2 regions of the Xanthomonas hortorum pv. pelargonii genome follow, and region 1 is predicted to be linked to the other one. Evidence: predicted binding sites of a transcription regulator. Region 1 holds the regulator's gene; the other holds the start of a gene.
The links. The regulator FliA, encoded in region 1, starts transcription of late flagellar genes. The targets are predictions, from matches to a motif close to TAAAGTTTNNCNNNCNNNGGCCGATAA.
Positions count from the first base shown of each region.

Region 2: a site for FliA is predicted at 1,734-1,760, ahead of NDY25_RS16865 (methyl-accepting chemotaxis protein). Genes of this name have one in related genera too.

Region 1 covers NZ_CP098604.1:5,003,193-5,007,998, reverse strand. Annotated here, with positions in the region: gene flhF (flagellar biosynthesis GTPase FlhF) at 1-919, shown strand, start outside; gene NDY25_RS21350 (MinD/ParA family protein) at 906-1,790, shown strand; gene NDY25_RS21345 (RNA polymerase sigma factor FliA) at 1,787-2,560, shown strand; gene cheY (chemotaxis response regulator CheY) at 2,596-2,988, shown strand; gene NDY25_RS21335 (protein phosphatase CheZ) at 2,988-3,614, shown strand; gene NDY25_RS21330 (chemotaxis protein CheA) at 3,617-4,806, shown strand, end outside.
Region 2 covers NZ_CP098604.1:3,900,043-3,904,848, forward strand. Annotated here, with positions in the region: gene NDY25_RS16865 (methyl-accepting chemotaxis protein) at 1-1,668, opposite strand, end outside; gene NDY25_RS16870 (glucose/quinate/shikimate family membrane-bound PQQ-dependent dehydrogenase) at 2,102-4,540, opposite strand.

The DNA of each region.
Region 1 (4,806 bases):
GGTGCCGCAGAACGACGAAGAACTCAAGCAGCTGCGCGGTGAGCTGGCGCTGATGCGTCAGATGATCGAGCGCGAAATGAACCGTCTCACCGACGAGCGCCTGCGTGGCTCCCCGGTGCGTGCGCAGGCCCTGGAGCTGATGGACGACTACGGCTTCGATGCCGGTCTGATCCGCGATGTGGCCCTGCAGATCCCGGCCGATACCGAATTGCACCGCGGCCGCGGGCTGATGCTGGGCCTGCTGTCCAAGCGTCTGCCGGTGGCTCCGATCGACCCGCTGGAACGCGGCGGCGTGATCGCCCTGGTCGGCCCGACCGGTGCCGGCAAGACCACCACCATCGCCAAGCTCGCCCAGCGCTTCGCCGCCCAGCACGCCCCGCGCGACGTGGCCCTGGTCACCACCGACACCCAGCGCGTCGGCGGCCGCGAGCAGCTGCACAGCTACGGCCGTCAGCTCGGCATCGCGGTGCACGAGGCCGACAGCGCCGAGAGCCTGCTGGAACTGCTCGAGCGCCTGCGCGACTACAAGCTGGTGTTGATCGACACCGCTGGCATGGGCCAGCGCGACCGCGCCCTGGCCGCACAGCTGAACTGGCTGCGCGCCGCGCACCAGGTCACCTCGCTGCTGGTGCTGCCGGCCAACGCCCATTTTTCCGACCTCGACGAGGTCGTACGCCGCTTCGCCCACGCCAAACCCCAAGGCGTGGTGCTGACCAAACTCGACGAGACCGGCCGCTTCGGCAGCGCCTTGTCGGTGGTGGTCGACCACCAAATGCCCATCACCTGGGTGACTGACGGACAGCGGGTCCCCGACGACCTGCACCGCGCCAATGCCGCCAGTCTCGTTCTTCGCCTTGAAGATTTGCGGCGCGCTGCCGATAAGCCCTGTACTCCGGAGCACAACCATGCAGTCGCGTGAATACGCCAAGCTGACCAACGCCTTCCCCCTGACGGCGACCCGTCCCGAGCCCCTGGGCCCGGTGCGCACCATTGCCGTGACCGGTGGCAAGGGCGGCGTGGGTAAAACCAACATCTCCGCCAACCTGGCCGTGGCCCTTGCCGAGATGGGCAAGCGCACCCTGCTGCTGGACGCCGACCTTGGCCTGGCCAACCTGGACGTGGTCTTGGGACTCTCGCCCAAGTACACCCTGGCCGACCTGATCGCCGGCCGCTGCACGCTGGACGAAGTGATCATCGAAGGCCCCGGTGGCGTGTTGGTGGTCCCGGCCGCCTCCGGTCGCCGCCACATGGCCGAAATGGCTCCGGCCCAGCACATCGGCCTGGTCAACGTGTTCTCCGAACTGGAACGCGACCTGGACGTGATGGTCATCGACACCGCCGCCGGCATTACCGACAGCGTGCTGACCTTCTGCCAGGCCGCCCAGGACACCGTGGTGGTGGTCTGCGACGAACCGGCCTCGATCACCGACGCCTACGCGCTGATCAAGGTGCTCTCGCGCGAACGCGGCGTGGACCGTTTGCAGATCATCGCCAACATGGTGCGCGACCCCAACGAAGGCCGCCTGCTGTACGACAAGCTGTCGCGGGTCTGCGAAAAATTCCTCGGCGACGTGTCGCTGAACTACCTCGGCCACGTGCCCCAGGACGACTGGTTGCGTTTGTCGGTACAGCGCCAGCAACCGGTCATCAAGGCCTACCCCGCCAGCCCCTCGGCGCTGGCCATCGCAGAAATCGCGCGGCGTACCTCGCGCTGGCAGGCCCCCACCGTGCCACGCGGCAACGTCGAGTTCTTTGTCGAACGCATCATCCAACGGGGGGTCGCCGCATGAGCACCGCTACCGCAACCGCAACGACGGCCACCGCGCAGTACCGTGCAGTGCAACGCAACAACGCCAACGACATCGTCACCCAACACGCCGATCTGGTGCGCCGCATCGCCCACCATCTGGCCGCGCGCCTGCCGGCGAGCGTGGAAGTGGACGACCTGATCCAGGCCGGCATGATCGGCCTGATCGAAGCCTCGCGCAGTTACGACTCCGAGCAGGGCGCCTCGTTCGAAACCTATGCCTCGATCCGTATCCGCGGCTCGATGATCGACGAGATTCGCAGAGGCGACTGGGTGCCGCGTTCAGTCCACCGCCGTGCCCGCGACGCTGCCGCCGCCGTGCGCAAGATCGAACAGAACACCGGCCGCGCCGCCGCCGCCACCGAAGTGGCTGCCGCGATGGAAATGCCGTTGCCCGATTACCTGCGTCTGATGGAAGACGCCGCCCGCGGCCAGGTGCTGAGCCTGGAGTCGCGGATCGAAGATCACGGCGAGCTGGACACCACCGCCAAGGGTGGCCCCAACCCGCAGCAGATGATGGAGCGTGGCGAGTTCGGCCGCGAGCTGGGCAAGGCCATCGGCCAGTTGCCCGAGCGCGAGCAGCTGGTGCTGTCGCTGTACTACGAACAGGAATTGAACCTGAAGGAAATCGGCGCCGTGCTCGGTGTCAGCGAATCGCGCGTCTGCCAGATCCACGGCCAGGCCGTGGTGCGTCTGCGCGGCCGCCTCAAGGTCTTCGAACTGGCCGATGCCGGTGTCGAAATTGACGAATGATTTTTTCGCGTATTTTTTAGTGTTAGGAGCTTGATGTGAACAAGAACATGCGGATTTTGATCGTGGACGACTTCTCGACGATGCGACGTATCGTCAAGAATCTGTTGGGCGATCTTGGCTTCACCAATACCGCAGAGGCCGAAGACGGCAACAGCGCACTGGCTGCATTGCGGGCCGGCCCGTTCGATTTCGTGGTCACCGACTGGAACATGCCCGGCATGACCGGCATCGACCTGCTGCGCAACATCCGCGCCGACGCCAAGCTCAAGCACCTGCCGGTGATGATGGTGACCGCCGAAGCAAAGCGCGAGCAGATCATCGAAGCCGCCCAGTGCGGCGTGAATGGCTACATCATCAAGCCGTTCACCGCGCAGACGCTGGAAGAAAAGCTGGGCAAGGTGTTCGAACGTCTGGCGGCGACCGCCTGATGAACGCCACCGTGGAAACCAATGCCGAACGCGCTGCCTTGATCGACCGCCTGCAAGGCGCGCTCGATGCACTGGAAAGCGGTGACGAAGCCGCCTGGAAGCGCGAGGTCGACCACCTCGCCGCCTTGCGCACCCGTCCGATGATGCAGGGCCTGAGCCGGCTCGCACGCGAACTCGGTCAGGCGCTGGGCGAACTGCCCACCGTGCCCGAAGAAGCCGGCGAACTGGACGATGCGTGTTCGCGCCTGGACCACGTGGTGGAAATGACCGAAAAGGCCAGCCATCGCACGCTGGATCTGGTCGAAGAATGCCGTGAGCTGGCCAACCAGCTGCGCGACGGTGGTCTGAATCAGGACCAGGGCGCGCTGATGGACAAGATGCGCCACAACCTGACCGAACTGTCGCTGGCGCAAAGCTACCAGGACCTGAGCGGGCAGATCATCCGGCGCGTGGCCGGCATCGTGCGGCGCGTGCACGAAGGCTTCGGCGCACTCGGCCTGCCGCCAAAGAGCACCGAGCCGAAGAAAGACGACGGCGGTCTTGCCGGTCCTGCAGTCAAGGGCCTGGACCGTCACGCGGTGTCGCAGGACGACGCCGATGACCTGCTGTCCGGATTGGGGTTGTAACCATGAGTGCTGTTCCAGACGATATTGCTGCCGATTTCATCGTCGAGGCCCAGGAAATCCTGGATCGCCTCGGCGAACAGCTGGTCGCGCTGGAACAGGCACCGGACGAAGCCGACCAGCTCAACGCGGTGTTCCGCGGTTTCCACACGCTCAAGGGCGGCGCCGGCTTTCTGGCGATCAAGCCCATGGTGGAGCTGTGCCACGCCGCTGAAGAAACCCTCGGCATGGCGCGCTCCGGCCAGGCGGTGTTGCAGGCGCATCACTTCGATGCCGCGCAGCAGTCGCTGGATTATCTGCAGGCGATGCTCGATGCGATGGGCTCGGGCGAAACCGTGCCGCATGCGCCGGCCTCGCTGATCGCGCAGTTCGATGCCAAGAGCGGCCCGCCGGCGGTCAAGGCCGCGCCCAAGGCCGCATTGGCTGCGGTGGCCACACCTGCCCATGACGACGGCCACGTACCGGCGCCCGGCGCCAAGGCCGCGCCCAAAGCCGCCGCCAAGGGTGCCGAAGCCGAACAGACCGTGCGCGTGGACACCAAGCGCCTGGACGCCATCGTCAACCTGATCGGCGAACTGGTGCTCTCGCGCAATCGTCTCAAGACCCTGCGCACCCGCCTGCGCGACGAAGAACTCGATCGCGCGGTCAGCGTGCTGGATATCGCCACTGCCCGCCTGCAGACCGCGGTCATGCGCACCCGCATGCAGCCGGTCAGCAAGGTGTTCTCGCGCTTCCCCAAGGTGGCCCGCGATGTGGCGCGCACCTTGTCCAAGGAAGTGGAGCTGGAACTGATCGGCGCCGAGACAGAACTGGACCGTAATCTGGTCGAAGCCCTGGCCGATCCGCTGGTGCATCTGGTGCGCAACGCGATCGACCACGGCATCGAATCCCCTGCCCTGCGCGAAGCCACCGGCAAACCGCGCAGTGGTCATGTGCGCCTGTCCGCACAGCAGGAAGGCGACTACGTCAGTATCGAAATTCAGGACGACGGCGCCGGCATCGACCCCGAGCGCCTGCGCGAAATCGCCCGCAATAAAGGCCTGATCGACGCCGAAGCCGCTGCCCGTCTGAGCACCGACGAGTGCCTGCATCTGATCTTCATGCCGGGCTTTTCGACCAAGGCCGAGGTCACCGACATCTCCGGCCGTGGCGTGGGCATGGACGTGGTGCAATCGCGCATCCGCGAACTCAGCGG
Region 2 (4,806 bases), 1.1 Mb from region 1:
TTCGATGCCGCTGGATTGCTCGGCGCTGGCGGCGGTGATCTCGCTCATGATGTCGGTGACGTGTTTCACCGAGCCGACGATTTCGCGCATGGTCGCGCCGGCGCGGTGCACCAGGCCCGAGCCCAGTTCGACCTTGTCGGTGGAGTCGGCGATCAGCGTCTTGATCTCCTTGGCCGCATCGGCCGAGCGCCGCGCCAACGCGCGCACTTCCGAGGCGACCACGGCGAAACCACGGCCTTGTTCGCCCGCGCGTGCGGCTTCCACTGCGGCGTTGAGCGCCAGGATATTGGTCTGGAAGGCGATGCCGTCGATGACGCCGATGATCTCGCCGATCTTGCGCGAGGCGGTGCTGATCTGGCTCATCGTGGACACCACATCGTCCATCACCTTGCCGCCGCTCTGCGCGACTTCGCCGGTGCCCACCACCAGGCGATTGGCCTGCAGCGCGCTTTCCGCATTCTGCTTCACGGTGGAGGTGAGTTCTTCCATGGAGCTGGCGGTTTCTTCCAGATTGGCGGCCTGTTGCTCGGTGCGCTCGGACAGGTCGGTATTGCCGGCGGCGATTTCCACCGCGGCCCGGCGGATGGTGTCGGAGGCAATCTGGATGCCGCCAATGATCTCGGTCAGACGCAGTACGGTCTGGTTGGTATCGTCGCGCAGGCGCGCAAAGATGCCGTGCGCATCGCCCTCCACGCGCTGGGTGAGGTCGCCTTCGGCCATTGCGCCGATCACGCGTGCCAACGCGGCCAGATGAGTTTCCACCGAGTCGTAGATGCGGTTGATGCCCTGGGCCAGCGACAGCAGTACACCGTCCATGCCGTCCATTTGCATGCGCCGGCTGAAATCGCCGACGGCGGCGGCATCGATGACCTGGATCAACGCCTGCTCTGCGTTGACCTGCGCGGTGACGTCCATCCACTGCGCGATGGTGCCCAGCCTGGTGCCGTCGCTGGCGATGATCGGGCTGTAGACGAAGTCGATCTGGCGGCCGAAGAACGGCGCGCGCACCGCTTTGGAAGCGGTCAATGCGCGCATGCGGTCGATCGCCGCCTGGCTGTCGGGATAGATGTCGCCGATGCTGCCGCCGACGAAGCCTTCGGCATGGAAGCTGGGGCGGAAGCTCTGCACATCCGGCTCGATCAGCTTGAGCATTGCGAGCAATTTGCGATTGGCGAACAGCACCTGGCCGTCGTCGTCGGCGATGCGGATCATGGTGTCCAGATCGTCCAGCGCCTTGATCACGAACTGGCCATGGCGCAGGCCTTGTTCCATCACGTCGATGCGGATGGCCAGCTTGTCCTGGGTCGCCTGCAGCGCATGCAGCAACGGCGCAAGCTCGCCGGAGGCATTGCGCAGCTCCACGCGCTGGAAGCGCTCATCGCCCATCGCAGCGACCACGCCGATTGCCTGCTGCAACTGTGCGCTGGTGCGACGGCGCGACCACCACCACAGCCCTGCACTGGCGATGCCCAACACCAGCAGTGCCGGCAACATCCGTCCCAGCCCGCTCCAAAAACTACCGGGCACCAACGTGGCGGCGTAGAGCGTCAGCAGTACCAGCAGCCCGATGTGCGCAGCGGCGGGAAGCCAGGCCATTCCGGTGGCACGCGCAAGGCTCCTGCCGGCAGATGGGCGGGGGACAGCGGTGGCATCGTGTGAAGGCAACATAGGCTGGGTCCGACTAGGTGATCTGGGATGGGGCTGCGTCCGGCAGGAAATACGCTGCAATGGAGGTATCGGCGGCTGAGCCCGAATCATGACGGCGTGAAATTGCCGTTCGTCGGAATGTGGGCGCTAAGCGGACGAAATCGCCGATGTGATTGATTTGGAAGCGGTTTCAGTGCGGTTTGGTACGTGATGGAATGGTTGTGCGGCGTCGGTATCTGAGTTTTCAAATGTAAATTTTGGGTGAAATATCGTTGGCCGATTTCACGCTGGAATCTCCTCTGCGGTAGGCGTTTGAGAAGCGCGCGCATACCTCCCATCAGCCGCGACACTTGCAACCGCTCTTACGATTTACACTTCCCATTCCCCACAAAAAACCGACCGTCTCGCGACGGTCGGTTCAATCTGTTGCGCTCACTAACGCAGTATCGGCCGATTACTTGGCCGGCGTGGCCTGCGCATCGTCCGGCAATGCCCAGGCGATGACGCTGTCGCCGGACTTGGTTTCCATGCGGTCGTGTCCACCCACGGCGGCCACGATGTACTGCTTGCCGTCGATGGTGTAGCTCAGCGGGGCAGCCTGCGGGCCGGCCGGCACGCGGGTCTCCCAGACCTGCTTGCCGGTGCGGGTGTCGAAGCCGCGCATGAAGTCGTCCAGGGTCGCGCCGATGAAGGTCACGCCACCGGCGGTGGCCAGCGAGCCGCTGTTGTTGGGCGTGCCGATCTCGAACTTGGTCTTGGACGGGATGCCCATCGGACCCTGGTCGTAGCCGGTGCCCAGCGGACGGCGCCAGAGTACCTGCTGCGTGCGCAAATCCACGCCGGAGATGTAGCCCCACGGCGGTGCCACGCACGGCGTGTTGAGCGGCGACATCCACGGCTCCTTGCGGGCGCCGTAGGCCAGGCCCTTCTGCGCCATGTAGCCGGGCGTCTTGCTCTTGCCGTCGAACACCGAGACCACGCCTAGCTCGTTCATTTTCTCGCGGGTATAGACCTGCAAGGTGTACGGCAGGCGATTGCTGTTCATCACCATGATGCCGCGCTGCAGATCGACCGAGACGCCGCCCCAGTTGATGCCGCCGTGGTTGCCGGTGAACGCCAGCGAGCCTTGCAGGGTGGGCGGGGTGAACATGCCTTCGTAGCGCAGCTGCTTGAACTGGATACGGCAGGCCAGCTGGTCGAACGGAGTCATGCCCCAGGCATCGGATTCGATGATGGTTTCGTATTCGCGGCTCGGCGCGCCCACGGTATTGGGCATGCCCGGCGAGATCGGCTGCGTGGCAGCGGTAAAATCGCCGTGATCGGTCCCTTGCGGCACGGCGATCTGCTTGACCGGCATGATCGGCTCGCCGGTGGCGCGGTCCAGCACGAACACCTGGCCGGACTTGGTGGCCTGGATCACCGCAGGACGGGTACCGCCGCCAGCGACCGGCCAATCGACCAGATTCGGCTGCGGGCCGATGTCGTAATCCCACAGGTCGTGGTTGACGGTGCGGAAGTGCCAACGCTCCTTGCCGGTGGCCGCGTCCACGGCGACCAGGGAGGCGGTGTATTCCTCATCCTGCGGCGTGCGGCCCTTGCCGAAGAAATCGCCCGAGGCATTGCCGGTGGGCAGATAGACCAGGCCCAGCTCGTCGTCGGCGGACATCAGCGACCACACGTTCGGGGTCGAGCGGGTGTAGGTCTGGCCGGCCGGCGGCTCGGCGGTGATCGCCGGGTTGCCCAGGTCCCAGGCCCAACGCAGCTGGCCGGTGAGCGCATCGAAGCCACGCACCACGCCCGAGGGCGCATCGCCTTCCTGGCCGTCGCGCACCTGGCCGGTGGGCTGGATCACCACACCGCGCATCACCACTGGCGGCGAGGTCGGGCCGACGAAGCCGGGCTTGGTGTTGCCGGTGCCGGCATTGAGATCGACAAAGCCGTTGTTGCCGAAGCTGGTGCACAGCTTGCCGGTCTGCGCGTCCAGCGCGCCGAGGCGGCCATCGACCATCGGCCAGAAGATCCGCGTCGGGCACTCGGCGGTGCCTTGCGGCGCCTGGTAATACGACACGCCGCGACAGGTGGTGGCGGCAACGCCGGCCATCGCCTTCGGATTGGTCTGCGGGTCGAAGCGCCAGCGCTCCTTGCCGTTGGCCGCTTCCACCGCGATCACCTTCTGGGTCGGGGTGCAGATGTAGAGCAGCTCGCCGACCTTGAGCGGAGTGTTCTGGAAGGCGTAGCCCAGCTTGGAGCCGGCCGGCTTCAGATCGCCGGTATGGAATTCCCAGGCCACCTTGAGCTGCTTGGCGTTTTCCGGGGTGATCTGCGCGCCCGGAGTGTAGTGGTTGGACAGGTTGGAGCCGGCGTACGACGTCCAGTTGCTGGCATCGTGGTTGGCCGCGACGTTGCCGTCCGGGCTGGGCACGTTGGCGCGGCTGAACGGCGTTGCGTTCTCGGCCGGCAGCTTGGAGGCATCGGCCAGTTCGACATTGCGCGGTACCAGCAACGGCCACAGGATCAGCGCTGCGCCCAGGATCGGCAGCACGCCGGTCACCAGCACATAGCCAACACCCGACAGCGGCTGCATGCGCCGACGCGCCACACCCCAGAACGGCAGCAGCACCAGGCCGAGCACCGACATCATGGCCAGCCGCGGGACCAGGCCCCAGCCATCCAGGCCCACTTCCCACAGCGCCCACGCGATGGTGGCCGCCAGCGTGGCGCCAAACAGCCACAGGCCGGCACGCTTGCCCAGCGCCAGCAAGACGCCAGCCAGGAACAGGCCGATGCCCGCCAACAGGTAGTACCAGGAACCGCCAACGGCAACCAGGCGGCCGCCTTCGTAGGCAAGCACCGCACCGAGCACGGCGATCACCACCGCATAGGCCACCAGCAACCAGGTGCCTAGCCCACGTTTTGAGGATTGATCAGTCATTTTTGAGATGTCAGGAGGGACCCAGGCACCGGCAGGCGGTGGCGAGTCGTGGAGGGAGAAAGATCACAGGCTGGCAAAGGGCGGCCCCGATCTAAAGAACAACGCCCTAAACAAGAACGTCAGGATATGAACGCGCAGCCCCTCCCAGGGTCCTCAGCGCTACTCATGTGAATATTTTAGACCGCAAATACCCGCGTGTCCGTGACGGAATGAGAACCAGCGTTCCA